DNA from 3 places in the Rossellomorea sp. LjRoot5 genome. Region 3 is predicted to be linked to each of the others. Evidence: riboswitches for the same ligand, from Rfam matches in the RefSeq annotation. Region 3 holds a riboswitch; each other region holds the start of a gene.

Region 1 (10,671 bases), 690 kb from region 3:
TGAAGAGTATGAGATAGTTAACGGCATAAAGTTTTATTATGATCCAGAATTGATTTCTATTGATGATAAACTTATTGAAACATTGCAGAGCTTTCATGGTGACGAAGAGGCTTATTCTATTTGTTTCGATGAAGACAATGGATACATGATTTATTGATGAATATTCAAAAAGGTCAAGGATTAAAGCTATGCCTAGATTTTGCTGATGGCCAAGAGTGCACTTATCCCCGTACTTTTCTTGTGTTGGATGCAGATCAAAGTACATCACAACTATCTCTCCTTAATATTTCTTCTATAAAAGGAAAAGAGCATAAATTACTCTTTTCTTCTAATGAAAGGATTATTCTTTATAATCCACCGTTTTATTTAGCTAGTTTTGTTAAACTAGACGCGCAGTACACTATTGATTACTTTACTGACCTTGATAGCACTATAATGGCTAAAGGGAAAGCTTTGGATCCTGAAGAGTTTCAAAGAATAGAGCAAAGATATATTGATTTCCTTACCCTTAACGAAATTAGTAGTGTATATTACGAAGCATCTCGCGTTAAGGAGTTTAATGGAATAACCTGAAACTTCTGTACTACTTTAAGAATTCTTGGTTATGCAGGGTGAATCTTTAAATCATACTTTCTTTAGCAGTAGAAATAACATTGTAAATGATTTAATAATGTACTTTAGTGAAAAACCCAGACCTAATTGGCTCTGGGTTTTTGATTCTCTATTGACTTTTTATTCTCTAAAGAAGCGAGAGGTAATTAAGTTGCGCGCTTCACTGTCTAAAGATGTGCCGATTTTGTGCCGAAACAGTTTGATAAAATACAATAAACTTTGAAAAACGCAATTAGGAAAACATTGATAAGACAGTTACTTTGATTTCAATTCAAGCAATACGATCATTAAAGTTAATCAAGTTCGAAATGGAAGGTTCTATCGGTTAATAATCAATCAAACTCCCCTGATGAGTCATCAGGGGAGTTTTTTTCTGGTTCCAATCCCCACAATTTTTCCGCGATGAATCCAAAGATAAGAATTTCCATTTCCCTTATGATAAAATGGACATGTTCATAATAAAGTAGGTGAATGCTGATGATATACATAGGCGTTACAGGGTGGGGAGATCATGATACCCTCTATGAGAATGTTTCCCCCAGGGACAAATTAAAGGAATACGGAGCTCATTTCCCCATTGTGGAGGTGGACACGACGTTTTATGCTGTCCAGCCAATTCGAAACGCGGAGAAGTGGGTAAAGGAAACACCAGAGGACTTTAAATTTATTGTAAAAGCATACCAGGGAATGACAGGTCATCAGCGTGGTGAAATCCCTTTTGAAACAAAGGAAGAGATGTTCAGAGCTTTTAAAGAGTCCCTTGCTCCATACACGAATGCAGGGAAACTGGCAATGGTCCTCCTTCAATTCCCACCATGGTACGATTGTAAAAAAAAAGAGAATGTCGATTATATACGGTATTGCAGGGAGCAATTGAAAGATCTTCCTGTATCACTTGAATTCCGCAATCAGAGCTGGTTCAGGTCCGAGTATCGGGACAAGACTTTGGCCTTCATGAAAAAGGAAGGGTGGATCCACAGTATTTGTGATGAACCCCAGGCAGGTGAAGGATCCGTGCCGCGGGTGCTGGAAGCGACGCATGAAGATGCCACTCTCATCCGGTTTCACGGCAGGAATCTCTATGGGTGGAATAAACCGAATGGCGAAGATTGGCGGGAGGTCCGCTATTTATATCGCTATAATCGTGCTGAGCTCGAGGAATGGATCCCCCATCTCCATCATTTGCACGAAAGCTCTAAGGATCTTTATATCCTTTTTAACAATAATTCAGGTGGAGACGCGGCTGATAATGCGAAAGAATTGATTGAATTATTGGGGCTTGAGTATGAAGGACTTGCCCCGAAGCAGCTGGATTTATTTTAGCCGACAGGAGATGAAAGGCAGATGGAATGGATTGTTCTTCTATCAATTGGGCTTTTGGCAGGTGCGATAGGATCACTGGTCGGTTTAGGCGGTGGTGTGATCATTGTACCGGCCCTGATTTATTTTGGTACATATACAAGCCTGGTAGAAGGGATGAACCCGCAGACCGCTGTGGGTACTTCACTGGTCATCATGATATTTACAGGGTTATCTTCCACCCTTGCATATTTAAAGCATAAAACCGTCGATTATAAAAGCGGATTGATCTTCTTTGTTGGGAGCGGACCCGGGTCGATACTTGGAGCCTGGGTGAACAAGGGGTTGAATATGGAAAGCTTTAATCTTTATTTCGGCATTTTCATGATAGTGGTGGCCCTTATTCTGATGATCAGGAATAAATTAAAGCCTATAGAAAAATTCAGGGATGCATCTTTTCAGAGGGAATTTACCGATCCAAGTGGAGAAACCTTCCGGTATGGATATCCTCCGGCACTTGGAGTATTGATCGCCTTTGTTGTGGGGTTTACATCGGGGTTGTTCGGCATTGGCGGCGGCTCTCTCATGGTCCCTGCCATGATTCTGATTTTTCTTTTCCCGCCCCATGTGGCTGTTGCAACATCGATGTTTATGATTTTCCTTTCGGCATTGGTGAGCTCGGGAACACATGTGTTGTTCGGGAATGTCAAATGGCTGTATGCGCTGGCTCTGATTCCGGGAGCCTGGATCGGGGCAAAGGCCGGGGCATATATCAATACGAAGCTCGAGTCCAAAGTATTGGTGAGCGTTTTGAGGATTATTTTGATTTTAATTGGTATTCGATTGATTTATCAAGGAATGACAGGATAACATTCCTCCAATAGGAGTGAACGATTTATGGGAGAAACCATTCATATTTATCATACGAACGATCTTCACAGTCACTTTGAGAACTGGCCAAGAATAAGGGATTTTTTAAAACGGAGAAAACAGAAGCATGTGAATGACGGAGAGTCTGTGTATCTATTTGATATCGGTGATCATGTGGACCGCTGGCATCCATTGACAGAAGCGACGTTAGGAAAAGGGAACGTCAAGTTATTAAATGAAGCCGGGTTCGACGCTGTAACAATCGGAAACAATGAAGGGATCACATTGGATTATGATGATTTAAACAGTCTGTATGACAGTGCCCGGTTTGATGTGATTGTAGGAAACCTGTTCGATCGTTCCTCACGGCGTCCAGGATGGGTGGAGACTTACCGGATATATGAGACCGGCAGTGGTATGAGGATTGGCGTCCTAGGTTTAACGGCCTATTTCAAACCATTTTATAAAGCTCTCGGCTGGAACATTACCTCCCCTTTGGCTGAACTGAAGAAGTTGGTTCAGGAGGTTCGCCAAAGCGTCGATATGATCATACTCCTTTCCCATCTGGGGATAAGGGATGATGAGATGATCGGGGAACAATTCCCTGAAATAGACGTTATCCTTGGTGCCCATACTCACCATGTCTTGCCTCAGGGGAAAGAGGTGAATGGCACCATGCTCGGTGCTGCAGGAAAATATGGTCATTATGTCGGTCATATCACAATCGAGGTGGATACAGCCACCAAGCAGGTCATGGAAAAGAAGGCACGACTATATGAGCAGGGGGAACTTCCGGCTGTTGTGAAGGAAGCGGAGGAAAGAGATCAATGGATCCGGAAAGGGGAGGAGTTATTAAAGCAGGAAGTGACCTGCCTGACAAACGCTTTCCCGGTTGACTGGTTTCAGGCGTCCCCGCTTCCTGAAGTGCTTTGTGATGCACTAATGGAGTGGTGTGGAGCTGATTGCGGTTTCCTAAATGCGGGTCTTCTCATAGAGGGACTTGACGAAGGAATGGTGACAAAGCAGGATTTGCATCGCATCCTTCCCCACCCGATCAACCCCTGCATGATCCGAGTGAAGGGAGCCGAGCTGAAGGAAATCATTAAGCAGACTCTTAATGAGGACTGGCCGCATCTTGAAGTGAAAGGACTTGGTTTCAGAGGGAAAGTGATGGGAAGGTTCGTGTATTCGAATATCTACTTTGAAGACCATGACATCTTCATCGGAAACGGTCCGATCGAGTCCGGGAAGATATACAAGCTGGCCCTGCCGGATATGTTTACATTCGGCCACTTCTTTCCGGACCTACAGAGGCTCGAGAAGAAGTACTTTATGCCGGAATTTTTACGGGATGTCCTCGAATGGAAATTGAAACAGTAAATGTCTCACCGTTTCCACACTCATGACATACATATGAGTGAAGGGAGCGATGAAACATGATGAATGTATCTCCGATTACCATTGGGGGACATACCTTTACAGCGATTTCTGTTGCACTTCCGAAAACCAATCTCCTCGTCGTGACGAGTGAAAAAGGATATATAATGTGTGGGGCACTTGATGTTGCGCTGCTCAATGAAAAATTAAAGGACAGGGGGATCATCGCTGGAAGAGCGGTTGGTGTGAAAACCATCGATCAGCTCCTCGATGCGCCGCTGGAGTCCGTTACCTACGAAGCAGCGAATCTCGGCATCCACACGGGAATGGCCGGAAAGGACGCGCTGTTGAAAATGATATAGACATGAGAATGACCAGTACTCATTATTGAGTGGCTGGTCTTTATTTTTGAGGGAGTGATTGCGTCATTTTAAGAATTATTGCGTCAAAATCGATAGTAAAGTAATTGCGTCAATTAACAAAATAAGGTAACAAAAATCCTCTTCAGCCGGCACGCGACACCTTCATAAAATTCATCTGAACCCTTCGATATTCTTTCATGAATATATAAACAAATACACCTTGCAAGCTCCTTTTTATCCTTTATAATGGAGATACTAGGAAATTTTGTCGAAAAATGAAATAATTACATAGGAGAATTCTATGAGGCTTATATCAACAAGGGCTTTGAAACCCGGCATGGTTCTAGCTACAACGGTATATAATATGAGAGGTCAAGCGTTGATTCATGATAATGTTCCCATTACAGAACGCATGATCCACAGATTGCAGGAGCTTAGTATTCAGTATGTTTATATTGAAGACTCTCTTTCAAGTGGAATCCATGTGAAGGGGACCGTTTCGAGTAAAGTGAGACAAGAGGCGGTTCAGAATATCGAGATGGCCTTCAATCAATTAAGCACCTCCAAAGAGAAGCCAAGTCTCCTTGTGATTGAAGATAGTGCCTCTCAATTAAAGCAGGTGATTGATGTCGTCCTGTCCGAGGTAAAGGCGAATAATGATCTTCTGACGATTTTGACAGATGTGTTTACATACGACTCCTATATATTTCATCACTCTTTTAATGTTACGTTATATACACTTTCCATCGGTCTTGAACTTAAGCTTTCACAGAAGCAGCTGGAGCAGCTCGGGGTTGGGGCGATCCTCCATGATATCGGTAAGATGCTCGTGCCTGAAGAGATCCTGTTAAAGCCCGGGAAACTTACGGAAGACGAATTCTCGGAAATCAAGAAACACTCTGAACATGGCTTTGACATTCTGAGACAGCTTCATTCAGTTTCCCTGATCATCGCACACTGTGCCTATCAGCATCATGAGAGGCTCGATGGCTCGGGTTACCCGCGGGGGATCAAGGGTGAAGATATTCATCCGTTCGCAAAGATCATCGCTGTGGCCGATGTATTTGACGCCATGACGTCAAACCGGGTGTACAGGAAAGCCATGCTTCCTCATCAGGCATTGGAGGTCTTGTATGCGGGATCGGGAACATTGTTCGATTCAAATGTGATTGAAGCCTTCCGCTCATCGGTTGCGATGTATCCGAATGGTATGATCGTGGAACTGAATGATGGACGGAAAGCAATTGTGACCGATCAAAACAGGGGCGTCACAGACCGCCCTGTGGTACGAATCATCGAAGAAGATGGTCAGGAGTTAGACTCTCCTTATCCACTCGATTTAAGCAAGGAATTAGACAAGGTGATCACAGGCTTTGATCCGGATTATGAACCGCAATCTCTTAAGATTAAATAATTTTTTGCGCTAAACCCTCCTTACAATGCATACAAATAGCTTGTAAGGGGGGATTTTTTTGTCAAAGTTCAAAACCTACAAACCCCGAAGAGGAGGTCCGCTGCCTTTTCGACATGTCATGATCATTACGTTTCTATTCTTTATGATCTCAACGGGATTCGGATTGTGGATCATTAACAAAGGGTTGAAGCCGACTCTCCTTGCGTATGCCGAAACACAAACAAGCAGGATCGGTACCCTGGTGATAAACAAAGCGATCAATAAGAAGATTGCCGACGTACTGGATATTTCAGATATAACAGAAGAAGTGAAGAATTCAGAAGGAGATATCGTTTCATTTAAATATAATACACAGACGATCAACAGGGTCCAGGCAGAAATTACGAATCTTGTGCAGCAGAATCTTCAGGAAGCAGAAGCGGGGAATATTGAAAATCTAGAATTTCTCACTGAAGTGGAGCTTGATGAAGGGAAGTCGAAAACATCGAAGGGCATTACCTATTCTGTTCCATTGGGGCAGGCAACGAACAACGTATTGCTCGGGAACCTGGGGCCGAAAATCCCGATCCGCTTTCATTCCATCGGTGATGTACGTTCCGATGTGAAAACGACGGTTGAGCAGTTCGGGATCAATAATGCGGTTGTGAAGGTATTTGTGGAGCTTGAAGTGAATGTGCAGATCATCATCCCGTTTGCAACGAAAACCGAAACAATTAAGCAGGATATCCTGGTTGCGATGGGGACCGTTCATCTGGATGTACCGCAATTTTATAACAATGGTGGAGGGGAATCGAGTCCTTCCATCGAATTTCCCACAAATTAGTCAGGAAAAAAAGTTGTCAAAAGAATGATAGTTTGGTATATTAATAAAGAAAATTTTATAACACACCACATCATCAGTCCGATGGGGTAGAGGCGCAGAGTTCAAGAGTAAGCTGTTTGAGAATGACAACTGTGAGAACAGATGAAAGGGAACTTTTGCCGAAGTAATTATACATGTCAAATGTGTATTTGCTGGGGTTATCTTGAAGAAGGATAACACTGTCATTATAGGGAATCTCTATAATGGGGAGCTACAGATCGTGATGGAGCACTTAAATTACTTACTAAGGTAATGATAGCTTCTCTATCGTTGCCTTTTTTTATTATCCTCTATCATGCTACGATGGTTCCCCCCCTATCAAATAGGAGGAGGACACTATGGAAAACACGATTTACTCATTATTACCACCCCTTTTAGCCATTCTTATGGTTATCCTTACAAGACGGGTTCTACTTTCATTGGGAGTAGGAATCGTTGCGTCTGCCTTTCTGTTGGCAGATTTCTCAATTACCAAAACATTCAGCTTTATGTGGGACGCCTTTAAAGGCATCTTTGTCGCAGATGGCGGACTTAACACCTGGAATGTCTACATCATTTTCTTCTTACTCATTCTTGGTATCATCACGGCATTTGTGAATATTTCCGGCGGGAGCCGCGCATTCGGTGAATGGGCGATGAAACGTGTGAAGACACGACAGGGCGCACAGCTTCTAGCTGCGGTACTGGGTATCATCATTTTTATTGACGACTATTTTAATGCCCTTGCTGTCGGACAGGTTTCAAGACCCATCACGGATCGTCATAGAATCTCACGTGCTAAATTAGCCTATATCATTGATTCAACATCGGCTCCGATCTGTGTCGTATCCCCGATTTCAAGCTGGGGAGCGTATATTATCGGGATCATCGGCTCCATTCTTGCAACACATAATATCACGGAGTACACGGCATTCTCAGCGTTCATTCAAATGATTCCAATGAACCTATATGTATGGGCAGCAGTACTGCTTGTCGTCATGGTTGCCTATAAGGGACTCGATTTTGGAAAAATGAAAGAGCATGAAGTACGGGCCCTTGAAACGGGAGATCTTTATGATCCAGGCAAAGAGATTCCCGGCGAATTGAAAAATGATCTCCCAGTCAGCTCAAAAGGCTCGGTAGGCGATCTTGTCTGGCCGATCGTTGCCCTTGTCATCGGGACTGTTTCCATGATGCTGTGGACTGGATATCAAGCGGTGGGATCCTTTGACCTGCTGCCGATCTTTGAAAATACGGATGTAACCAAATCCTTATTGTATGGTGGATTATTCGGACTTCTTATTTCCCTGATTTTCTTCCTTCGCCAAGTCAGCTTGAAAGGAATCGAAGCGGGTGCGATCGGGACAGCTGTAGTGGAAGGTATCAAGTCGATGCTGCCGGCTGTTTACATCCTGATATTTGCATGGACGATCGTGACACTCATCGATCAGCTGCAGACGGGTACGTATCTTGCTGGCCTCGTTGAACAATCGAATCTGCCGATGCAGGCACTTCCGGTCATCTTATTCCTGGTTGCCGGCATCATGGCATTCTCAACAGGAACATCATGGGGATCGTTTGGTATATTACTGCCGATCGCAGGTGAAATTGCTGCAGCTTCAGACGTGAGCATCTTACTGCCTGCCATGGCAGCGGTACTGGCGGGATCTGTATTGGGTGATCACTGCTCACCTATTTCTGATACAACGATCCTTTCTTCCACAGGAGCGGGAAGCAACCATATCGATCACGTGCTCACACAGCTTCCATATGCCGTAATCGGTGCGGTTGTTGCAGCCATCGGTTACCTTGTATTGGGGTTCACCGGCAGCACCATTCTTGGTCTCGCCGTAGTCATCATTTTGATCTTGGCCTTTTCCTTTTTGTTCGGTGAAAAAGCAAAGCCTGCATCTGCAGAGTAATTCATAAAAACCAGGAGCCATGTAGGCTTCTGGTTTTTTTATGGATTCACATAGAGTTCTCCTCCTGATCCTATCGTCTCCTGTTCTCCAAAATTCGACAAAATTCTTATAGTGAAATAGTACTGTAGAAATTTGGTGAATTTCTCAATAAATCACTAAAATAAAGCTTTGACAATTGGCCTGGAACTAGCTATACTGTCTTTAGATTATAAATAATCTGAAAATATAAAAATTTCAAATACCTCATGGGGGTAGTTGGAAAGAACTAGGGGGGAACAGCATGGAGAAACGTGCACAATTTGGGACACGGGCAGGATTTATTCTGGCAGCTGTCGGTTCAGCAATCGGACTGGGGAACATTTGGCGTTTTCCGGCAGTGGCGTATGAAAATGGTGGGGGAGCTTTCTTTATTCCTTATTTATTCGCTCTTCTAACAGCAGGTATTCCATTATTAGTACTTGAATTTACAATTGGTCATAAGTACCGTGGTTCAGCACCGTTATCTTATTTCCGTCTTAATAAGAAAACAGAATGGCTTGGATGGTGGCAGGTCTTAATTGCATTCGTCATCTCTACCTATTATGCCGTCATTATCGCATGGGCGATGTCGTACAGTGTATTTTCTTTCAATTTAGGCTGGGGGAAGGATACAGAGTCATTCCTGTTCAATGATTATTTAAAATTGACCGTGGACGCGGGTCAGACGGGAAGTGTGGTTCCTGGGGTATTCATCCCGCTTGTAATTGTATGGGCCGTTACACTGGGTATTCTTTTCAAAGGTGTAAAGAAAGGAATCGAAGTAGCGAATAAAATCTTTATTCCAGCACTTGTTATCTTATTCTTAATTATCGTTGTTCGCGCTTTAACTTTACCCGGCGCGATGGATGGTCTGGATGCGTTCTTCAAGCCTGACTTCAGTAAAATTGCCGATCCGGGTGTGTGGGTGGCGGCATATGGACAGATTTTCTTCAGCTTATCCATTGCCTTTGCCATCATGATTACGTACTCAAGTTATTTGCCAAAGAAATCGGATATTACGAACAATGCGTTCATTACAGGGTTCAGTAACTCCGGCTTTGAATTATTGGCAGGTATCGGGGTGTTTGCGGCACTTGGTTTCATGGCCCAATCACAAGGTGTGGCAGTGCAGGATGTAGTAAGCGGCGGTGTGGGTCTGGCGTTTGTTGTCTTCCCGCAGATCATTAACGAATTCCCGGCATTCAACGAAGTATTTGGTTTCTTATTCTTTGTTTCACTTGTACTGGCCGGTCTGTCTTCGTTGATTTCCATTTCGGAAACCTATGTAGCAGCCGTATCTGAGAAGTTCGGGATTTCCCGTAACAAAGCCGTACTTTTCGGTGGTGGACTTTCAGCTATCGTTTCCATTCTTTTTGCCACACAGGGTGGACTGTTATTCCTAGATGTAGCGGATTACTTCATCAACCAATTCGGAGTGGCGTTTGTCGGATTAGTGGAAGTAGTCGTGATCGCCTGGTTCCTGCGCAAGCTGGGAGGATTCCAATCCCATGCGAATGGAATTTCGGATATCCAGCTTGGTGCCTGGTGGAAAGTATGTCTCGGCGTTATCACACCGATCGTGCTTGGATGGATGATGTTCGGATTATTCAAAATGAATTTACTAAAAGAGTTTGAAACGGAAACTGGTAACTACGAAGGATATTCAGATGCTTTCATTCTGTACAGTGGATGGTTCGTAGCTGCCTTTGCCATCATTGTAGGAGTGGCCTTCGGATTTAAACGCTGGCATGCCAAGACAGAAGCCGATAGCTATAAGGGGGTAAGCTAACATGACTGGTAGCGCAATTACAATGATGATAGTCGGAATGGTCATCATCTGGGGTGGATTAGCAGCTAGTATCATGAACGCTGTTTCCAAATCAAAAAAGCAGGTATAGAGAAAGAAGCAGACGATGGAATGTCCATTGTCTGCTTTTTTAATGTTTCTTGCTTTTG
Region 2 (10,671 bases), 2.0 Mb from region 3:
CCCCCTTGGGTTTCTCATGAAAATCATAGGTCCGTCCCTCTCTAAAAGTGATAACCCAAATAGTTTGATTGAAATTGAAGAAGATGCCTTGATTAAGGCATCTTCTTCCCTACAATCTGTCTCAATTCATAAGCCTTAATAATTTCACGGACCAATAGATATAGCCTCTCACTTCGTCTCTTTCACAAGTTGGAACATTTCTTTGTCTTTTAGGCATCGGTTTTGGATTTCTTCAGCCGAACCTTTATCTGTTGAAGATTCCACCAGGGTTTCCACCACTTGCGTCGCCCCGATCAGCATCAGCTTTGCCGACAGGATCGTCAAGGTAAAGAAAACGACGGGGATGAAAGAAATCCACGGATAGGTCGTCCACAGGAATTGCCACCAGCCGCCGAGGAGACCCGACCATTCATGAGAAATGGAAGCCAGGAACGGATTGTCAAAAAGGTCTACCTTAAGTGACGATCCCCCGATATAAATGTTCAAAACCCCAAGATGTGCAATCAACAGCATGATGATCATAAATTCCCGGATCGACACGAGAAGAATCTGCGGAAGAATAAAGGGGCGAATATGATTTCTGATGTAATGACGCTTCGTTGCCCCCAGCACTTTCGCACTATCTATAAACTCTTGACTCATGATCCGGTCATATTCATTCGTAAATAGCAGTGTCAGACTCGGAAGTGAAATCACGATAAGAATGATCAGGTAAAAAATCGTTTTATCCGTAAAATCATAAGGGAATCCCTCAGGATGATGTAACGGCCCATCCAGCAACATCCAATTCAATAATAAAAAAGATAATAACGTCGGCGGAAAATAGTTTGCGGCATCCACAATGTTATCAATGATTCTCCTGATTGGTTTCAAGTAGAAATGTAGTACCAACCCCATCAAAACGGAAGGCAATACCCTGCATAGCGTGATCAAGAGCGCTGCCCCTATTGTATATTTCGCCCCAACAATGATAAGAGAGAAGATATTCCGGTTAAAATTGTCGGTGCCAAGTGGTGGAGACTCTATCGGGGAGTATGGAGGGCTGAGAAAATCCCCCTCTTCATTTTTCACAAGATCCAGCTTCGGCACCTCATCCCCCCAGCCAACATAGTAAACAAGACTTGCGGCAAACATACCGAACAGAAAAATAAACCCCATTATAAATGACCGATTCTTCATCAGTTTTTTCAACATCATATCACCACCTTCTGCCCGGTTTTCCGATCAACGATGAGCCTGATGAGGATGAGCAGGACAAAAGCAGGCAGATAAAACATGATCAGACTGAAACAGATCACATCCATTTGAGAGAATGACAGGATGAAGTGTGTGATGCCATAAATATTAAATAATCTTTCAAACACGATTAAGGAAGATAAGAGAAAAAGAATGATAGATTTGGAATGATTCAATAAGCTGAACGCGATATTCCGCAGGACATGGATGAAGAAAATCGAGTGCTTGGACATCCCCCTGCTTCTGATCAGATCAACATACGTCTTCCCGTATTCATCATTGACCAGTAGATAGATGATCCGGAACAACATGATTGTCGGCAAGATGGACAGGGTCACAACCGGAACGAGATACACCTTTTCCTGAGAGCCGACAATAGGGAACAGCAGCACACCCGTCTCTTTCAAAATGAGGATGACGCTGTATTGAATGACAATCAAGATGAAGATATCAGGTGTGGACTCGAGAAGATTTGTCACTCTAAGGATGAACTTTGACCAACGGGAGGGCAGCAAATGTGTGAAGTACGCAAGGAAGATGCCCATAAGGACGGATAAAAGAAAGGCAGACAAAAAGATTGAAACAGAATAGAAATACGGCTCCCAGAATGCCGGGAACATCGGATACGAGTTGTTCGATTCATTCGTGATGGTCATCGACTCAGAATGGACGAGGGATGTTGAAATCTCCACAATGTTGAGCATATATTGTTGCAGGCTGAGGTCCACGCCATCATTGAACAAACCGATGAGTGCCGTCAGGAGGACGATCCCGAACAGAACGAAGACAAATTTCATCACCATGGAACCGATCGATTTGAGATTCATAGATTGATCCTCCGAATTCATTGGATAAAGTTTCCTTTATATTACCATAGTCACCCAAAAAATCCCATAAAAAAAGGTGGAAACCCTTTTGGACTCCACCTCTCTCTTCCCTACCGATCTTTCCTTACAAGATCCGCATACGTCTCCCGTTCGATCACGACCCGGGATACCCCGTTATCCACAAACACAACAGCAGGTCTCGGTATCCGGTTATAGTTACTCGCCATAGAATACCCGTATGCCCCCGTACTGAAGACAGCCAGGATATCACCGTAATTCGTCGGCGGCAGCATCAGGTCCCAGATGAGCATGTCACCAGATTCGCAACATTTCCCCGCAATGCTCACACGTTCCGTACATTCCTCATTTGGACGGTTGGCAAGTACTGCATGATACTTCGCCTGATACAGAGCCGGTCTTATATTATCCGTCATCCCTCCGTCAATCGCCACATACGTACGCACTTCCGGGATGATTTTCTTCGAACCCACTTTGTATAACGTCGTACCCGCTTCTGCCACCATGCTTCGACCAGGCTCCACCCATACTTCCGGGAGTGGGTATTCATTTTTGGCAAAATAGTTCTTCACACTATCCGTTATTCCTTTGACATAGGTCGGAATCGGCAAAGGCTGGTCTTCTTCCGTGTACCGGACACCAAAACCTCCACCGATATTCAACACCGGCATCGTGACGTCCAAATCAATCCGTATCCGCTGCATGAAATCAGACAGTACCAGGATCGCCTGATCGAAGCCTTCCTGTTCAAAGATCTGGGATCCGATATGGGAATGGAGACCGAGCAATGAGAAGTATGGCTTTCTAATCGCAAGCTGAATCGCCGTGGCCGCCTGTCCGTTTGAAATGCTGAATCCGAATTTCGAATCTTCCTGGCCCGTCGTGATGTATTCATGGGTATGGGCTTCCACGCCCGGTGTGACCCTGATGAGGATCTGCACCTCCTGCTCCCGCTCTTTTGCCAGGTCATGCAGCAGTTCAAGTTCAAGGAAACTATCGACGACAAAGCAGCCGATTTCAGCTTCAAGAGCCATTAAAAGCTCCTCTTCGGACTTGTTGTTCCCGTGAAAATGAATGCGTGCCGCCGGGAATCCAGCTTCAAGTGCCGTATACAATTCCCCGCCAGAGACGACATCCAACGATAGGTTTTCCTGTTCCGCCAAGCGCACCATTTCTTTACAAAGAAATGCCTTACTCGCATATGCCACCTGATATTTCAGACCACTTTCATTGAATGCATCCCGGAACAATTTCGCATTCCCACGGATCTTCCCTTTATCATAAACCATCAGGGGGGTGCCATATCTTTCCACCAATTCACCTGTACCCAGCCCACCGATCATTAAATCTCCTTGAACATTCACATCAACTGTACTCATATCCTAAACTCCTTTAGACTCTCTAAAAAAAACACAAAAAACCGTATGAAGCAGATGCTCATACGGTTTTTCATCAAAGTTTACGGAAACAAGATGAAGACTATGTATTAACATCTCTTCAATAGTGCTCCACAACTTTTGCATTGTGACAGTCCAGCATTTCTTCAATGCTGGCCCAACAAAAAATAGAATTGGCTATTTTCTGCTTCGGCGATCTGCCTTTCCCAACTTATCCCGGAATCCATTATTCTCAAAGAAGGTACTCATCATTCTCGCGCCTCTATTATCAGAGAGTGACTGTATATTTTTATTGGAATAACTATATCATTCTCTTGAAATGGATGTCAATTGGTTTTTGAATGTTCTAAAAAGGAGGAGCATCCCACCCTTGGGTTACTCCTCCTTTCCATTACTTAAAAGCTTGCCTTCTCATCCACTGGGTCGCAGCCCATTTATCCCCGATGACAACCGGTGCGCCGCCATGGAGCGTCAAGTCGTTCAATTCTTGATTATCATAAAAATATTCGAAGTAAACCGCCATTCCCTTTTGTGGAGAAACAGAGAGATTCAGCTTCGGGAAGTAAGTTTCCCCGCCTTCCTCTACGTCGTTCAAATACATAACGAGGGTACTGATCCTCGGGTTCTTCACCGGCCTTGCCGATGCCGAAAAGAAATCGAAGTGGGCCTTGTATTCCTGACCCGGTTTATAGTTCAGGATTTGAAGACCCTCCCCGTGCTCAACGGGTATATTCATAATCTGAGAGACTCGCTTTTCAACTCGTGTCACGACGTCATGACTTTCTTCTAAAAATACAGAACTGCTTGTTCTCAGTCCATCGACTGTCCTTGTATTCCCGATTTTTGAGCGTTCGACACGGTCTTTTGACAATTGGATGAGTTCATCACATTCTTCATGACTCAGTACATTGCCAAGCACGACGATCAGGGGCTCCTCCATTTTCGCGATGATCTGGATATCCCGGTCTTCCGTCTTGATCTTATTCCCGGTGTGGTGAAAAATCGTTTGTTCCTTTACAGCTATTTCAGTCGTATTCATTGCCAACTTTCATCAACCTCTTATCGTATTTTTAACATTCTGAATTCTTATATTAGTGGAAGCATTCTTTAAATCTTCCAGACTCGAAAAAGTGATAGCAACAATAGGCATAACTGTATATTTTATTCGGTTGTTTCCTCCTGGATGTCAAAGTATGAGAGTGTATTTTACTATATTTTACACCCGGGATGAGGGGAATTCTATCTTTATTTTTTCTTTTTCCCCTGAAAAATAATGTGGGTGACTCAGGTGTAGGATTGGAGTGGGTTGGAGGGTGTCACAGAAAGGACACGTATGGAAACCTTTATAATAAAACGAGTAGTGGTTGATTTCCACTCCAGGTGCTCGCTTTCCGCGGGGCGTGAGTAGAGCCCAGGAGTCGAGCACCTTCCGCTCCAATCAACTTTAAGGTTTAGTTTTTTACTACCATTGTCGTAAACGTCTTCCTCATCATTTTTTATTTACCAAATACATGGTCTGAAAATATAACCTTCTAAAAAGAACAAAAAAGACTGCCGGATCCCATCCGACAGTCCATCAATTTATTTCTTCAATGCTTCATACTGAACCAATACTTCCTTCACGATTTCACTATTCGCATCCAGTCCGCTCACTTCTTTCAAGACATGAGCAGGGCCGTGCTCGTTGATCATGCTCTGGATTTCCATGGCTTGTTCGTCTTCAGGATTGTCGAACAGTAACGCTGCTGCAATCGCTTTGGCGAGATACGAATAAGACAATCCCGCTTTTTGGGCTTCGGTGGTCGGACGGATCAAGCGGTCATCGGGACCAAGCTTCCTGATCGGCGCGCGTCCCACACGGGTGACGTCATCATTCAAGTAGGCATTTTTGAAGCGTTCGATGTTTTTATCAATATAAGCAAGGTGGTCGTTTTCATCGAGACCATATTGCTTCACAAGATAGGCGCCTGTTTCTTTCAACGTCTCCTTCACTTGTACAGCGATTTCGTCATCGGCTAATGTCTGATCAATGGTAGATTTCCCTTTCAGATATCCAAGGTAAGCAATGACAGCATGTCCCGTGTTCACCGTAAACAGCTTCCGCTCGATGAATGGTGCAAGATCTTCAACAATCGTCATTCCTACAACAGGCGGGATTTCTTCCGTCGTTTCAACCACCCACTCATAGTATGGTTCAACGAGGACGTCCAAAGAACCTTGATCCTGCATCGGTACAATGCGGTCCACCGCTGAATTGAAGAAGTAGACTTTGCCTTCAAGCTTTGCAACCGTTTCTTCATCAAGATTTTCTAAAATATGCTTTTTCAAAATATCCGTTGCACCGATCTGGTTTTCACATGCGATCACGTATAACGGTTCTTCTGAAGAAGCCACTCGCTTAGCGATCCCTTTTGCGATCAGTGGAGCGATCCGTGGCAGGATGTTCGGTCCGATGGCCGTCGTCAAGTAAGTGGAGCGGCCGATCGTGTCGATCACATCCTCTTCCTGATGAAGATTGTTCAGGCCGGACACATTCTCGATCGTTTCCGTTTCCATCGACTCGGTTGCGAGTTTCACCTCATAGCGTCCTTCTTCATTCAGTTTATTGATTACTTGTTCCGCAATATCGACAAAGGTCACGTGGTAACCTGATTGGGAAAACAATGCTCCGATAAACCCTCTGCCTATGTTTCCTGCTCCAAAATGTACGGCTTGTTTCAACATCATCATTCCTTTATCAAATTAGTTTGTAAGTAGTCCAGAAAGATTTCTTCCAGTTTCTTCAGGATGATCGCTTCATTCGTGGACGAATAAATCATCATCGATCTATGATCTTCGATTAAGCTTGTAGAGATCAGGCTGAGGATTTCCTGTTCCCGCCTGCTCAATACTTCCGGGGCAAGCATCAGGAGGAGGCTCTTCATCTCCATCTCCGCACCATCCATCCCCTTGATCTTGCAAGGTTCATCCAGATGGGCCACCTGGAAGATCAGTTTATTTACGTTGTCATCCCGGCAATGGAAAAGCCCCATATTCGTGTTCGGGATACCTAGTCCGCCTTTCTTCTCCCTTTCCATCAGTTGGTCCAGGACCGCTCGAGGCTGTTGAAGAAGTCCGTCCCGGTTCACCTGGTCGACCATTTCACTAAGGATCCTCACATGATTTCCCGTCGACTGCTTTCTGTACACGCGAAAATTGGTAAGAATGGCTTCCATGCTGGAATGGACGTCTTTAATCTCCTGAAGGAGCATTCTCACTTCGGCTTTCCCATCAGACTTCGGTGATGGTTTCAAATATTTTTTCCTCGTCAGCTTCTCGACGTTATTCTGCAGGTAGCTTTGTATGAATCCGATGTCCTTCTCACTCAATAGTGGACTCACCAGAATGTACTCCACTTCAGTAAAGGGAAGCCTGACTGTAGAAATGACAATGTCGTACTCCTCAAGATTCGCTGTCTGGAAATCTTTTATCGAAAGAATTTCAACCTTATTGATCATGCTCAGTTCCCGCTGGATGCGGCTGGCGAGCATCTTGGACGTCCCGATTCCTGTCGGACATACGACTACGGCTTGAATATTGACCTTTTCTTCATTCATCAGCATGGCGGATCCGAAATGAAGGACGATGAACGCCACCTCATCATCAGGAAACGAGATATCCTTAAACTCCATTTCCAGACTCTTTTTCACCGCTAAAAATAAGACCGGATACTTCTTCCTGATTTCATCCGTCAGAGGATTAAAAAGATCAAGCTCCTGCTGCAACCGGAAGATGGACGGTCCCATATGGGCAAGGAGTCCCTGAAACAGGGAAAAATCATCGGACAGATCCACGTGGAGGTCTTCAGACACATCCTTGATGACATTTTTGATGAGATGCCCAAGGAGGATGCTGTCATAGTAAACGACTTCTGGATCCTGCACCTTTGATCCTTTCAAAATGACCGTCAAGAATTGGACGTCCAGATGGTTGATTGAAACGGATAGCCGCTGTTTCAGTTCCCGGCATATCATGTCCATCAACTGGAACTCACCCAGTGCCTCTTCTTCAGATGGTTCCCTTTGCTGTAATCCGAAGTCTTCTTCGGTTCGCTGGACGGTCAGGCAGATATGCACGACAAGACCGATGTAATCGCTGTCCGTTAACGTGATCTGCTCGTCTGCCAAATGATGATTCACTACTTTGTCAACGGCAAGTAAATAGTCCGGTTTGAAATAGCCGAGAACAGGTTCATCAAGGTGAAGACCCTGTTGCATCCCATAAAGAGCCTCGATAATGTCTTCATAAAAATGGACGAGGAAAAAACTTGCCAGGGCATGACGCTTGTCGGCTTCTTCTGCCACAAGCTCCACCCCAACCCCTCGTTTCCTCGTCAGGGTGATCCCATATTTTTGTAGCCAATCGGCAAGCTCATCCAGATAAGAAGACAAGGTCGTCACGCTGATTCCGAGCTGACGTGCCAGGACCTGTTTTTTAAAAGAAGGGCCTTCGTGCAGAAGGATGATCAGGAGATTAAGCTTTCGTTCCTCAGGGGTTTCGTCGGTCGGATGCACATCCGCAAGATTTTGTATTAAACGATAGATATGCTCATTCTTCCCATCGATGAACAGACCTTCATTAGCCGTCCTCTTTAATTCCAAATGAAACTGTTTTAAAATGCTTTCGATTGATTTCAAATTTCGCTGTACGGTTCTCCCGCTCACATTCAAAAACGCAGAAAGAGAGTAAACGGTATGTTTCCCAGATGTTTTTACAATCAATTCTATAATGGATTTTTCCCTTGATGTAATAAACATCCTTCCCCCTCTTTCCCTATCATGAGCTTTTTTCCAAAAGAAATGAGAACAGAAAGGCAGGGATCCCGCCTTTCTGAATGATTACTCTAGTTGCTGTTGATGATGTCTTTCAGTTCCTTGGCTGACTTCGCCCGAACCATCTGGTCGACGTTTTCCTGCTCTGAGCAGACAACGGCGATGCCAGACAGGATTTCAAGATGTGTACCGTCTTTACCGGCGATACCGAAGATCATCTTCGCCTTCTCTCCGTTGAAGTCGACGCCGTCTGGAACTTGAACGACGGTGAATCCTGATTTGATGACGGCTTTCTTCGCGTCTTCCGTACCGTGTGGAATCGATACATTATTACCCATATACGTAGATGTGATTCCTTCTCTATCAATCATAGCATCTACATAGCTTTCTTCCACATATCCTGCTTTAACAAGAGCTTCTCCAGCGAAACGGATCGCTTCTTCTTTTGTGGAAAATGACTGATTCATGAAGATGTTCTCTTCAAGCAGTAGATCATCATCGTGATCTGCATTCGGTTCGGCGTTCACCGCTTCTTCCTCTGCCTCTTCGACAACCTCTGCCTGTTCATTCGTGATCCCGTCCTGAAGACTCGCGATCAGCTTGTCATACTCAGGGCTGGATAAGAAGTTATCCACTGAGATATGATACGCATTCGGAAGTTTATTTTTCGCACGAGGCGTCAATTCTTCCTGTGTGATGACCACTTGTGCATCTGATGGAAGATTACTGATGGAGGTGTTCGTGACGCTGACATCCAGATTTGCTGCCTTCACTTTCTTACGCAGGAGGGAAGCACCCATGGCACTTGATCCCATCCCTGCATCGCAGGCAAAGACGATTTTGTTCACTTCTTCAGGCATTGTCCCATTGCTCACATGTCCGGCAACGGAACTCTTCTTGCCTTTCATTTCCTGCATTTTCTTTGTAGCGCCTTCAATATCTTCGTCTGTCGCTTTGCTTGATTTCAAGACGATGGCAGACACGATGAAGGACACAACTGTTGCAACAAGGACCGCTGCAAAGTTAGCCAGATACGCCATTCCTTCAGGAGGTGTAACCGCGGTAATCGCGATGATACTACCAGGTGACGCTGGTGATACCAGTCCTCCACCTAATAAAACAAGAGTAAATACTCCGCTCATTCCACCAAGGATGACGGATATGAACAGCATCGGCTTCATTAATACGTACGGGAAGTAGATTTCATGAATCCCACCAAAGAAGTGAATGATTCCTGCTCCCGGCGCCGATTGCTTCGCTGTTCCTTTTCCAAAGAACATAAAGGCTAAAAGAACACCAAGACCTGGTCCCGGGTTTGCTTCCAATAGGAATAGAATCGATTTTCCACCCTGTTGAACCTGCTCCAAACCAATTGGTGACAGGACACCGTGGTTAATGGCATTATTTAAAAATAAAATCTTCGCCGGTTCGATCAGGATACTTGTTAACGGAAGCAGTCCAGCTGCTACGAGCCAATCCACACCTTCAACAAGTAGACTTGTGAAGGCATCTACGGCAGGTCCGACACCTAAGAATGCCAGAATCGCCAGGATTCCTCCCAGGATACCCGCTGAGAAGTTATTCACGAGCATTTCAAACCCTGCTCTGATCTTTCCTTCGATCAATCCGTCAAACTTCTTGATTACATATGCTCCCAAAGGACCCATAACCATGGCACCTAAGAACATCGGTGTTTCCGGTGCACCGACAATGACACCCATTGTCGCGATCGCACCCACGACACCACCACGCTGGTCGTGTACGAGCTTACCTCCTGTATACCCGATCAATAACGGCAACAGATACGTAACCATCGGCCCGACCAGTTTGGCAAGGCTTTCATTTGGAAAGAACCCAGTTGGTATGAACAACGCTGTAATTAAACCCCAAGCGATAAAGGCGCCTATATTCGGCAGAACCATAGAACTGAGGAAGTTACCAAATTTTTGTACCGCAACTTTCATATTGGATTGCGCCACTTCTCTCATCCTTTCATGTATAGATAATGATTTCTTATTTTAATGATAGGCCTTACAGCATGGAGGTTTCAAGAATGATGAAAACTAACTTTGTCACCCTGGTGACGACAAACCTATTGTTTCTCTGATTGGGGAAGATATTCCCTTGGAGGACCAAGAAAAAAGGGAACAGCATTGTACTGTTCCCTTCACCCGGTTAATCCAGCTTCACCTTCACCCAATCGTCCAGGTATTGGGTGGTGCTGTAGCCGTCTATCACAAGCTCGGTCGGTATGACGTCATCATTTGTGCCATCGTTGTAAAAATCAATGGTTTGTTTCGTTTCAAAGTAACGTGGCTCCTCTATTTTCTCGTACTCATATGACCCCGGCTCGTACATCTGGCCCTCTTTGTCCATCAATAT
Region 3 (10,671 bases):
ACCCTTTTCGAAAGGTGTACACTCTTTAAAGGAATGTATGTTTGGTGCTTTTTTTAATGGTTGAGAGTCTAACAAAGTATGAGGGTGAAGTCGTTGAGAGTGAAGAGTGGGGAGTTTATGAGTTGGCCGAATGTGGCAGGGGCATTTGCTGTGATGGCTATTTTTGTTCTTCAGGTGATGTGGATCCCATCCTACGCGGCTACTTGGGATATGGTGGATTTTGCACTGGGTGTCCTGCATTTTGATATGTATCAGATGCAGCCCCATTTCCCAGGATATCCTTATTTCATCTTGGGAGGCAAGGTCCTTCATCTGATGGTGGGAGATCCCGTCCAAGCCCTGACCCTATTTAATATCATCCTATATGGAAGTGCGATCATCCCTCTTTTTCTGTTGATGAAACGAATCGTGCGACCGGCTTATGCAGGGATGGCAGCGGCGATCGTTTATACGAGCAGCTTCACAGTCCTGATGGTGAATCAGCCGATGTCCGAGGGAGCGGCAGTCGGGGTGATGTGGTGGTACATATGGAGTTTGGTTTTCGCCAATGAGAGAACTCATAACGGATTTCTCATCCTTCCCCTGTTCCTATTCAGCCTGCTTCTTGGAATCAGATTATCCTATCTGGTCTTTGGAATCGGGATCCTGATGGTCCTGTACAGAAAGTGGAAGGAAGGCATGGTAACATTTCTGGATACCTTCGTTTACCTCCTCATTGCAATCCTGTTCCAGCTCCTCTGGGTAGCGGGCATCAGCATGTCAGAAGGGGGATATGAAAGCTTCCTCCGATTGGGCCTCTCCTTCACGAACGGACATTTTCAAGAATGGGGGGGAACGATCCGCGCCTCAGGTCTAAGCCTCTTGGACAGAATCGTGAAACTGATCTTTGTCAACACGATTTGGGTTGGGGGTGTAGGTGAATCCCTGCTCCTTCTCATTCTAATGGTGGTCGGTTTGGCTGCAGTAAGGAAGGATTCGCATGGGAATCGTTATATGACAAGCCTGATGCTGATGCTAATGGGAAGTTATTTTCTTTGGGCCCTTTTTGCCCAGAATGTGATGAAGCCCCGTCATGCTTTGCCTTTGATCGGGATCGCTTTGTTCCTTGGAGCGGGAAAGCTGCTTTCACAACGACTTTCCCGGGCAGGTTTCAAACTTGTCCTCTCATTCCTTCTGCTTCAGGTTTACCATACAAGTACGTTATTATATAAACATGCATCGGACGTTCCGGCTGTCTATCAAATGGCCGATTATTTAGAGAGTGAAGGGAAAGGAAAGCCTCTCGTCGTATATACATGGGAAGAGTCCAGGGTACTCGAGTATCTTGACGTCCCTTTTATTCATAAGAAAGTACAAACGTACGAAGTGTTTACCACTGACGCAGGGTATTACCCTGAACGGGATATTTATCTGACAGATAAAGTAGTCGAAGGGTTTAAAAAACAGGGGATCCAGGTGGATGGATTCGTTAAAGTCGAGAAGCATTTCCATTCCAGTGAGCTCATCGATCCCATCTATCACGACCTGACATTATATAAATGGGAGAAACAGAGGGAGGAGGAAGAAGGATGAATCAGAATATCACGAATAAATTAGCGCTGCTTCCCGACCAACCGGGCTGTTATTTAATGAAAGACAGGCAGGGTACGATCATCTATGTGGGAAAGGCCAAAGTATTGAAAAACCGGGTGCGTTCCTATTTCACCGGCTCCCATGATGCGAAAACCCAGCGGCTGGTAGGGGAGATCGAGGATTTCGAGTACATCATGACGTCATCTGACCTGGAAGCCCTTGTCCTCGAAATGAATTTGATCAAAAAGTATGACCCTAAATACAATGTCATGTTGAAGGATGATAAAAGCTATCCGTTCATTAAGTTAACGAATGAACGCCACCCGAGACTCATTACCACAAGAAAGGTCCAACGGGGAAAGGGAAAGTATTTCGGTCCCTATCCTAATGTCGGGGCGGCAAATGAAACGAAAAAACTTCTCGACCGCTTGTATCCTTTACGGAAATGCTCGAATCTTCCCGACCGTGCCTGCCTTTACTATCATATCGGCCAATGCCTTGCTCCCTGTATTAAAGAAGTGAGCAAAGACACATACCGTGACATGACAGATGAAATAACCCGATTCTTGAACGGCGGATACAAGGAAATCAAGAACCAGCTGACGGTGAAAATGAATGAAGCCTCGGAAAATCTGGAATTTGAAAGAGCGAAGGAATTCCGCGATCAGATTCTTCATATCGAAGCGACCATGGAAAAGCAGAAAATGACGATGACCGATTTCACGGATCGTGATGTGTTCGGATATTTCGTTGATAAGGGCTGGATGTGTGTTCAGGTATTCTTCGTCCGGCAAGGTAAGCTCATTGAGCGGGATGTGTCATTATTCCCTCTCTATAATGAACCTGAGGATGAGTTTCTCACGTTTTTAGGTCAGTTCTACTCCAAATCCAACCACTTTAAGCCGAAAGAGATCTTTCTGCCTGAAGCGATTGACATCGATCTCGCGGAAAAACTTCTGGAGGTAAAAATGACCCGGCCGAAACGTGGAAAGAAGAAAGAGCTTGTGAAGCTTGCAGAGAAAAATGCCAAGCAGGCACTTGGAGAAAAATTCGCACTGATCGAGAGAGATGAAGAGCGGACGATTAAAGCCATTGAGCGCCTGGGGGATCATATGGGCATTTATACGCCTTTCCGGATTGAAGCCTTTGATAACTCAAATATTCAAGGAAGTGATCCTGTTTCGGCGATGATCGTCTTCTTGGACGGGAAACCTGCCAAGAACGAATACCGCAAGTACAAGATTAAAACCGTCAAGGGGCCAGATGATTATGATTCCATGAGGGAGGTTGTCCGGAGGAGATATACGAGAGTGTTGAAAGACGGACTTCCTTTACCGGATCTCATCATCATCGATGGAGGAAAAGGTCAGATCGAAGCGGCAAGGGATGTGATTGAGAATGAATTGGGTCTCGACATCCCGATCGGTGGCCTTGCGAAAGACGACAAGCATCAGACGTCGGAACTGCTTTACGGAAACCCGTTGCAGATCGTCCCCCTCGAAAAGCGCAGCCAGGAATTTTATCTCCTGCAGCGGATCCAGGATGAAGTTCACCGGTTCGCCATCACCTTCCACCGTCAACTTCGAGGAAAGAGCGCATTCCAGTCGACCCTTGACGACATCGACGGCATCGGTCCAAAACGGAAAAAACAGCTTCTTAAACACTTTGGTTCAATGAAAAAGATGAAAGAAGCGACAGTGGAGGAATTTACAGAAATCGGAATTCCAGAAGCCGTGGCAAAGATATTGGTGGAGAAGTTGAAGTAGCAGCTGAATAAATGAATTCAATTTATTTAAAAATTGTGCATTGAATCACAATTTTTTATGTGCTATACTTAACAAAAATTTATAACATTATCACTTTTTAAGTGGTGATAGAGGTGCGAACTTCAAAAGTACAGGTAAAGAGGGGGATGAGCCCCGCCGACATGCCTGGAAAGGGGAGAATCGCCGAAGTGGTTATAGTCTCATGCTATATCTGCTGGTCCTGCGTTTAAGAAATGCAGGATTGTCAAGATGATTCAATCTTGGAGAGCTATCTCACAATGCCGATGAACCTATTTGTATGTTCTGCTGTATGTTCATAAAGCAATGAGATATTATTCTCATTGCTTTTTTTATTATCAGCGCAGGATTTTGTTATAAAGATCCTGTCCTATGAACGTTTAGGATGATTGTGATTGTACTCTTCATCATGAAAAAGAGCGGCGACGCTCAGAAAGAGGGAGAAGTCGTGAGTATTATTATTCAAAAATTCGGTGGCACTTCAGTAGGGTCTGTGGAAAGAATTCAAAATGTTGCGTCTAGGATCATTGAAGAAAAAGAAAGAGGGAATGATGTGGTCGTCGTCGTATCTGCCATGGGAAAAACGACGGATACACTTGTTGGTCTTGCAAGGGAGATCACGTCCCAACCGAGCAAAAGAGAAATGGATATGCTGCTCTCAACCGGGGAACAGGTGACCATTTCACTCCTTACGATGGCCCTTATCCAATCGGGACATGATGCCATTTCATTCACGGGCTGGCAGGCTGGCATCGAAACGGAATCTGTCCACAGCAATGCAAGGATTACAAATATTCATACCGATAAAATGACGACTCACCTTCAGAAAGGAAGAGTGGTCATCGTGGCGGGATTCCAGGGCATGACAAATTCGGGTGAAATCACAACACTTGGCAGGGGCGGGTCGGATACAACGGCCGTTGCGATTGCAGCTGCCCTGAAAGCGGAGCGCTGTGACATCTATACAGACGTAGACGGGGTTTACACGACAGACCCCCGCTATATAAAAGGAGCAAGGAAGTTACCGTCGATTTCCTATGATGAAATGCTCGAACTTGCAAACCTCGGGGCGGGGGTCCTGCATCCAAGGGCTGTGGAGTTTGCCAAGAATTATCAAATTCCTTTAGAAGTCAGATCCAGTATTGAACGAGTGGAAGGAACGTATATTGAGGAGGAAGCAAGCATGGAACAGAACTTAATCGTACGAGGGGTAGCCTTTGAGAATGAAATTACACGCGTCACTGTATTTGGACTGCGAAATGCTTTAACAGGACTATCATCTGTGTTCACAACGTTGGCCGAAAATCATTTGAACGTAGATATCATCATTCAGACCCAGACGGATCAGAAAACGACCAATCTATCTTTCTCCATCAAGGAGCACGATCTCGATGAAACCCTCGCTGTTCTGGAACGAAATAAAGAGCAGTTGAATTTCACACACGTCGAGCATGAGAGTGGGCTTGCGAAAGTTTCCATCGTCGGTTCGGGGATGATTTCAAACCCGGGTGTGGCCGCGGAAATGTTTGAAGTACTGGCTCAAAATGACATTGTGGTGAAAATGGTCAGCACTTCTGAAATTAAAGTGTCGACAGTAGTGGATGGCGAGAATATGCAAAAGGCGGCAGGTGTCTTACATACGGCCTTTCATCTGGATGCCGTGAAGATGGAAGAAGTCACGCTGTAAGATCATCATGAAAAAGGGTTGTCCTGAATGATCAGGGCAACCCTTTACTAGGAGATTGACTACTCAATCCGGTCTTTGTCGTCCCATCTTACAACCACTTTGACCGATTGACTCCGTTTATGTAATTCGTCAGCAGCTTCTGCCACACATTTTCTTAGAAGCTGAATTTGTTCGGCAATAAAGCCCGTTTCCAGTTTGAAGTTCACATCCGTTTTCAGTGACAGACGCCGTTCGATTACAGGTCCATTCAATTCAAATGTCATCTCATTTCTTTTTTGTTCCAGAAGTGTAAGGGTGCCCCATCCTGCTTCCTCGAAAAAGGAAGATATTTCTTCCGTTGACTGAAGGGGGAATTTCCTCGAGAGCTGCTTTCCTCCCCAGTACAGGATATCGGGTGTGTGCTTTCCTAATATGTCTGGAATCAAGATGTCGCGTAACATTTCATATCCGAAGATTGGAACGGACGGCTGATGTACTTCTTCTTTTTTCTGTTCCAAGTAAATCCCCTCTTTCTATAAAACTATTATATACATGAAAGAGGTAATTATCATCCCATACCTTGAAAAAATGACCTTGGGATATTTTGGTGCTATAATATTTATTGTTTATTTATTAGAATTTTCGAACATTTAATCAGGCAAAACCTCATGTTTTTCGTTGTTGATATATTGAAAATATTTTTGCGATATTGTCGAATTTATGTATACGTTTTCTTGACGCTTCCACTCCTTGGGAGTAAAATGAACATGTCACATTATTGTTACAATATAAAATATGTATCGTTGTCTAATCATTAGTAAAAGGTATTAGAAAACGAATTCATATTTTATCATTAAGGGGGGTAAATCATGGCTGGAAATCGAGAATTTAATTATCGCAGGCTTCATTCATTGCTAGGTGTTATTCCAGTTGGATTATTTTTAACACAACATTTAGTCGTGAACCATTTTGCCACTGGTGGGGAAGAATCATTTAACCAGGCGGCACATTTTATGGAAAGTCTTCCTTTCCGTTATTTCCTTGAAATCTTTATCATCTTCCTTCCATTGTATTTCCATGCAATTTACGGAATTTACATTGCATTCACTTCCAAGAATAATGCAAGCAGGTTTGGTTATTTCCGTAACTGGATGTTTTTACTTCAACGCGTATCTGGAGTGATCACATTTATTTTCGTAACATGGCATATTTGGGAAACAAGGGTCGCTGCAGCGTTCGGCGCTGAAGTGAATTTCCAGATGATGGAAAATATTTTATCCAATCCGTTGATGTTAGGATTTTACGTGCTAGGTGTTCTTTCAACGATTTTCCACTTTGCAAATGGATTATGGTCATTCTGCGTTAGCTGGGGACTTACGGTTACACCTCGTTCTCAATTAATTGCTACATATGTTACGATCGGGATTTTTGTTGCGTTATCGATTGTCGGTATGCGTGCAATCTTTGCCTTCGTATAAGCAGAAAAAATATACGAGTCTGATAGATAGGTAAGTGCTCTTAGAAGTATGGTAGGAAAAGGAGTGAGTCACGATGAGTAAAGGCAAAATCATTATTGTCGGTGGCGGTTTAGCCGGCTTGATGGCCACAATTAAAGCAGCAGAAAAAGGAACGCAAGTCGATTTATTCTCACTGGTACCCGTTAAGCGTTCTCACTCTGTTTGCGCGCAAGGCGGTATTAATGGAGCCGTTAACACAAAGGGAGAAGGGGATTCTCCTTGGGTGCATTTTGATGATACCATTTATGGTGGGGATTTCTTAGCGAATCAACCGCCTGTTAAGGCAATGACGGAAGCAGCACCCGGGATCATTCATTTGCTGGATCGTATGGGTGTCATGTTTAATCGTACACCGGAAGGATTACTGGATTTCCGTCGATTCGGTGGCACGCAGCATCATAGAACTGCTTTCGCCGGTGCAACGACTGGTCAGCAATTATTATATGCATTGGACGAGCAGGTTCGCCGTCATGAAGTGGCCGGGTTAGTAAGCAAGTTCGAAGGTTGGGAATTCCTTGGAGTCGTCATTGATGACGATGGAGTCGCAAGAGGGATCGTTGCCCAGAACCTTCAAACGATGGAGATCAAATCATTTGCAGCAGATGCCGTAATCATGGCTTCCGGTGGACCGGGGATCATCTTCGGTAAGTCTACAAACTCTGTCATCAATACGGGTTCAGCTGCATCAATCGTCTATCAACAAGGTGCGTATTATGCAAATGGTGAGTTCATTCAAATTCACCCGACAGCCATTCCTGGTGACGATAAACTTCGTCTTATGAGTGAATCGGCGCGTGGTGAAGGTGGACGTGTATGGACATACAAAGACGGTAAGCCATGGTACTTCCTTGAAGAGAAGTATCCTGCATATGGTAACCTTGTACCCCGTGATATCGCCACACGTGAAATCTTTGATGTGTGCGTAAACCAAAAGCTTGGTATCAATGGCGAGAACATGGTTTACCTCGATCTGTCTCATAAAGATTCAAAAGAGCTTGATATCAAGCTTGGCGGAATCATTGAAATCTATGAAAAGTTCATGGGCGATGATCCACGTAAAGTCCCAATGAAAATCTTCCCTGCCGTTCACTATTCAATGGGTGGACTATGGGTCGATTATGATCAAATGACGAATATCCCTGGTTTATTCGCAGCAGGTGAATGTGATTATTCTCAGCACGGTGGTAACCGCTTAGGTGCTAACTCATTACTATCCGCTATCTATGGCGGTATGGTTGCAGGTCCTAATGCGATTAAGTATATTGAAGGACTTGAGAAAACGGTAGAATCTGTCCCATCTTCATTATTCGACCGCTATGTGAAACAGGAAGAAGAAAAATGGAACAACATTATGTCTCTGAATGGCACTGAGAATGCTTATGTCATCCATAAAGAGCTTGGGGAATGGATGACGGATAACGTAACGGTCGTACGTCATAATGACAAGCTTCAACAAACGGATGAAAAGATCCAGGAATTGATGGAACGTTACCAAAATATCAACATCAATGACACGGCTAAATGGAGCAACCAAGGGGCGACATTCACACGTCAATTGTGGAACATGCTGCAACTTGCCCGCGTCATCACAATCGGTGCATTAAATCGTAACGAAAGCCGCGGAGCCCATTACAAACCTGACTTCCCGGACCGTAATGATGAGGAATTCCTGAAAACGACGATGGCAAAATACAATGCCGCGACGAACACTCCTGAATTCCATTATGAAGATGTAGATACATCACTGATTGCACCGCGTAAGCGTGACTATTCTAAGAATAAAGGGGGAAGTAAATGATGAGTGAAAATAAAAAAGTCCGTTTTATCATAACTCGTCAAGAAAGCCCGGAAACAGCCCCTTTCCAAGAAGAGTTCGAACTTGATTACAGACCGAATATGAACGTCATTTCCGCCTTGATGGAAATCCGTCGTAATCCGGTCAATGCAAAAGGGGAACACACAACTCCGATTAACTGGGACATGAACTGTCTAGAAGAAGTGTGTGGAGCTTGTTCAATGGTCATCAACGGTAAACCGAGACAGTCTTGTACGGCTTTGGTCGACCAACTCGAACAGCCGATCCGTCTTGAGCCTATGCGCACATTCCCTGTTGTCCGTGACCTGCAGGTAGACCGCAGCCGCATGTTTGACAGCTTGAAGAAAGTGAAAGCATGGATTCCGATTGATGGGACGTATGATCTTGGTCCTGGACCGCGTATGCCTGAGAAGAAGCGTCAGTGGGCATATGAATTATCGAAATGCATGACTTGTGGTGTATGTCTGGAAGCCTGTCCGAACGTAAACAGTAAGTCAGACTTCATCGGACCAGCACCATTATCTCAAGTGCGCTTGTTCAATGCGCATCCAACAGGTGCCATGAACCAGGATGAACGCCTTGAGTCAATCATGGGCGACGGTGGACTTGCCAACTGTGGGAACTCACAAAACTGTGTTCAATCCTGTCCAAAAGGAATTCCTTTGACGACTTCGATTGCGGCACTAAACCGTGAAACCACGTTCCAAATGTTCAAAAACTTCTTCGGAAGCGACCATATGGTTGATTAATACTTTCTAATGAAAAGCACTTTCCTTCGGGGGAGTGCTTTTTTGTTATGGCTCATAAAATGAAGTCAATTGTCGCATAGTAGACTACAAATGAGCATATGGAGTGATGAGTGTGAAGCGAATCGGATTGATATTCGTCATCTTGTTATCCAATCTATCCCCTGTTTACCTGGATGAGGTGAAAGCAAAGGAAGAGGAAGATGGGGGATCTTTCCGTCTGACGATCCTGCATACGAATGATGTTCACTCTCATTTGGAAAATGTTCCGTATTTGCATACAGCAATTAAAGAAGAGCGTAAAAAGGATAGGGAAGCCCTTTTGCTGGATGCGGGGGATGTGTTTTCGGGTACGTTGTTTTTTAATGAATATCTGGGACAGGCTGATGCTGGATTCATGAATGAAATTGGCTATGACGCCATGACGCTGGGAAATCATGAATTCGATAAGGGAAGTGAGGTGCTCGCGAACTTTATTAAGAAATTATCCTTTCCCGTGGTGAGCAGCAATGTGGATGTCCGTCTTGATCCTAATCTTGCTCCTTTAATGAAAAGTAATATTCCGGAACAGTCAGAAGGTGGAAAGATTTACCCTTTTATCATTCAAACTGTCAAGGGAGTGAAGATTGGCATCATCGGACTCACAACCGAAAATACGGCTTTCCTTTCTGCTCCAGATAAGAAGATAGTCTTTCTTGATGCCGAAAAGAAAGTGCGTGAAGAGATGACAAAACTTCAGGCAAGGGGCGTGAATCACATCATCCTGCTGTCTCATCTGGGAGTTCGACAAGACAAAGTGTTGGCTCAAAAGGTGAAAGGAATCGATATCATTGTCGGCGGCCATTCTCATACACGATTAGAATCCCCGCTTGTGTACAATTTGAATTCGGAACCGACTCTGATTGTACAGGCGGATGAGTATGGAAAGTCACTTGGTAAATTAATGGTTGTATTTTCCGAAAAAGGGGTACTGACCGGGTGGAATGGTGAGCTGCTGGATGTGTTGGCCAAAGATCAAATAGGGAATGACGTTTATCCTCCTGATCATTGGGCAGAAAAGAGATTGGCACAATTGCGGAAGCCCATTGAAAAGGTAGTAAAGACCATGGATGTTGGTGTAACCAACATCCCATTAAACGGGAATCGTCAGGACGTTCGGACCAAGGAGACCAATCTAGGCAACCTCATTACAGATGCCATGCTGGAAAAAGCGAATCAATATGCCCCGACCCAAATCGCATTTCAAAATGGTGGTGGAATCAGAAATTCTATCGGTACGGGGAACATTACCTTGGGAGATGTGTTGGAGGTGCTGCCATTTGGGAATACCCTTGTCACATTGAACCTGACGGGTGAGGAGATCCTTCTCGCCTTGGAACACAGTGTAGCGAACCTGGACGGGGAGACAGGTCAATTTCTTCAAGTATCGGGCATGACATTTCGCTTTGATCCCTCAAAGCCCATTGGCAATAGAATAACGGAAGTGAAAATACAAGGGGCTCCTCTTGACCATTCCAAGAGGTACGGGGTCGCAGTCAATGCATTCCTTGCAGATGGAGGGGATGGTTTC

Evidence for each region. Region 3 has a riboswitch for lysine ahead of ACSQ2E_RS07360 (aspartate kinase). Riboswitches for the same ligand answer to the same signal wherever they lie in the genome.
Region 1: it holds a riboswitch for lysine, as region 3 does, so the genes downstream of both, ACSQ2E_RS03740 (Na+/H+ antiporter NhaC family protein) here and ACSQ2E_RS07360 (aspartate kinase) in region 3, are expected to answer to the same signal.
Region 2: it holds a riboswitch for lysine, as region 3 does, so the genes downstream of both, lysA (diaminopimelate decarboxylase) here and ACSQ2E_RS07360 (aspartate kinase) in region 3, are expected to answer to the same signal.

The regions. Positions count from the first base shown of each region.
Region 1 is NZ_CAXUQN020000001.1:755,233-765,903, forward strand. It holds gene ACSQ2E_RS03700 (Panacea domain-containing protein) at 1-157, shown strand, start outside; gene ACSQ2E_RS03705 (hypothetical protein) at 154-573, shown strand; gene ACSQ2E_RS03710 (DUF72 domain-containing protein) at 1,090-1,935, shown strand; gene ACSQ2E_RS03715 (sulfite exporter TauE/SafE family protein) at 1,957-2,781, shown strand; gene ACSQ2E_RS03720 (bifunctional metallophosphatase/5'-nucleotidase) at 2,809-4,161, shown strand; gene ACSQ2E_RS03725 (YunC family protein) at 4,218-4,520, shown strand; gene ACSQ2E_RS03730 (HD-GYP domain-containing protein) at 4,822-5,934, shown strand; gene yunB (sporulation protein YunB) at 5,993-6,757, shown strand; lysine riboswitch at 6,837-7,018, shown strand; gene ACSQ2E_RS03740 (Na+/H+ antiporter NhaC family protein) at 7,135-8,697, shown strand; gene ACSQ2E_RS03745 (sodium-dependent transporter) at 8,978-10,504, shown strand; gene ACSQ2E_RS03750 (methionine/alanine import family NSS transporter small subunit) at 10,506-10,613, shown strand; gene ACSQ2E_RS03755 (M23 family metallopeptidase) at 10,653-10,671, opposite strand, start outside.
Region 2 is NZ_CAXUQN020000001.1:3,431,797-3,442,467, forward strand. It holds gene ACSQ2E_RS17500 (ABC transporter permease subunit) at 169-1,197, opposite strand; gene ACSQ2E_RS17505 (ABC transporter permease subunit) at 1,194-2,063, opposite strand; gene lysA (diaminopimelate decarboxylase) at 2,174-3,460, opposite strand; lysine riboswitch at 3,575-3,751, opposite strand; gene ACSQ2E_RS17515 (2OG-Fe(II) oxygenase) at 3,870-4,517, opposite strand; gene ACSQ2E_RS17520 (mannitol-1-phosphate 5-dehydrogenase) at 5,060-6,199, opposite strand; gene ACSQ2E_RS17525 (BglG family transcription antiterminator) at 6,205-8,274, opposite strand; gene ACSQ2E_RS17530 (PTS mannitol transporter subunit IICBA) at 8,361-10,268, opposite strand; gene ACSQ2E_RS17535 (DUF4179 domain-containing protein) at 10,465-10,671, opposite strand, start outside.
Region 3 is NZ_CAXUQN020000001.1:1,441,295-1,451,965, forward strand. It holds gene ACSQ2E_RS07350 (hypothetical protein) at 94-1,572, shown strand; gene uvrC (excinuclease ABC subunit UvrC) at 1,569-3,338, shown strand; lysine riboswitch at 3,439-3,617, shown strand; gene ACSQ2E_RS07360 (aspartate kinase) at 3,805-5,043, shown strand; gene ACSQ2E_RS07365 (YslB family protein) at 5,103-5,540, opposite strand; gene ACSQ2E_RS07370 (succinate dehydrogenase cytochrome b558 subunit) at 5,892-6,500, shown strand; gene sdhA (succinate dehydrogenase flavoprotein subunit) at 6,574-8,337, shown strand; gene sdhB (succinate dehydrogenase iron-sulfur subunit) at 8,337-9,104, shown strand; gene ACSQ2E_RS07385 (bifunctional metallophosphatase/5'-nucleotidase) at 9,217-10,671, shown strand, end outside.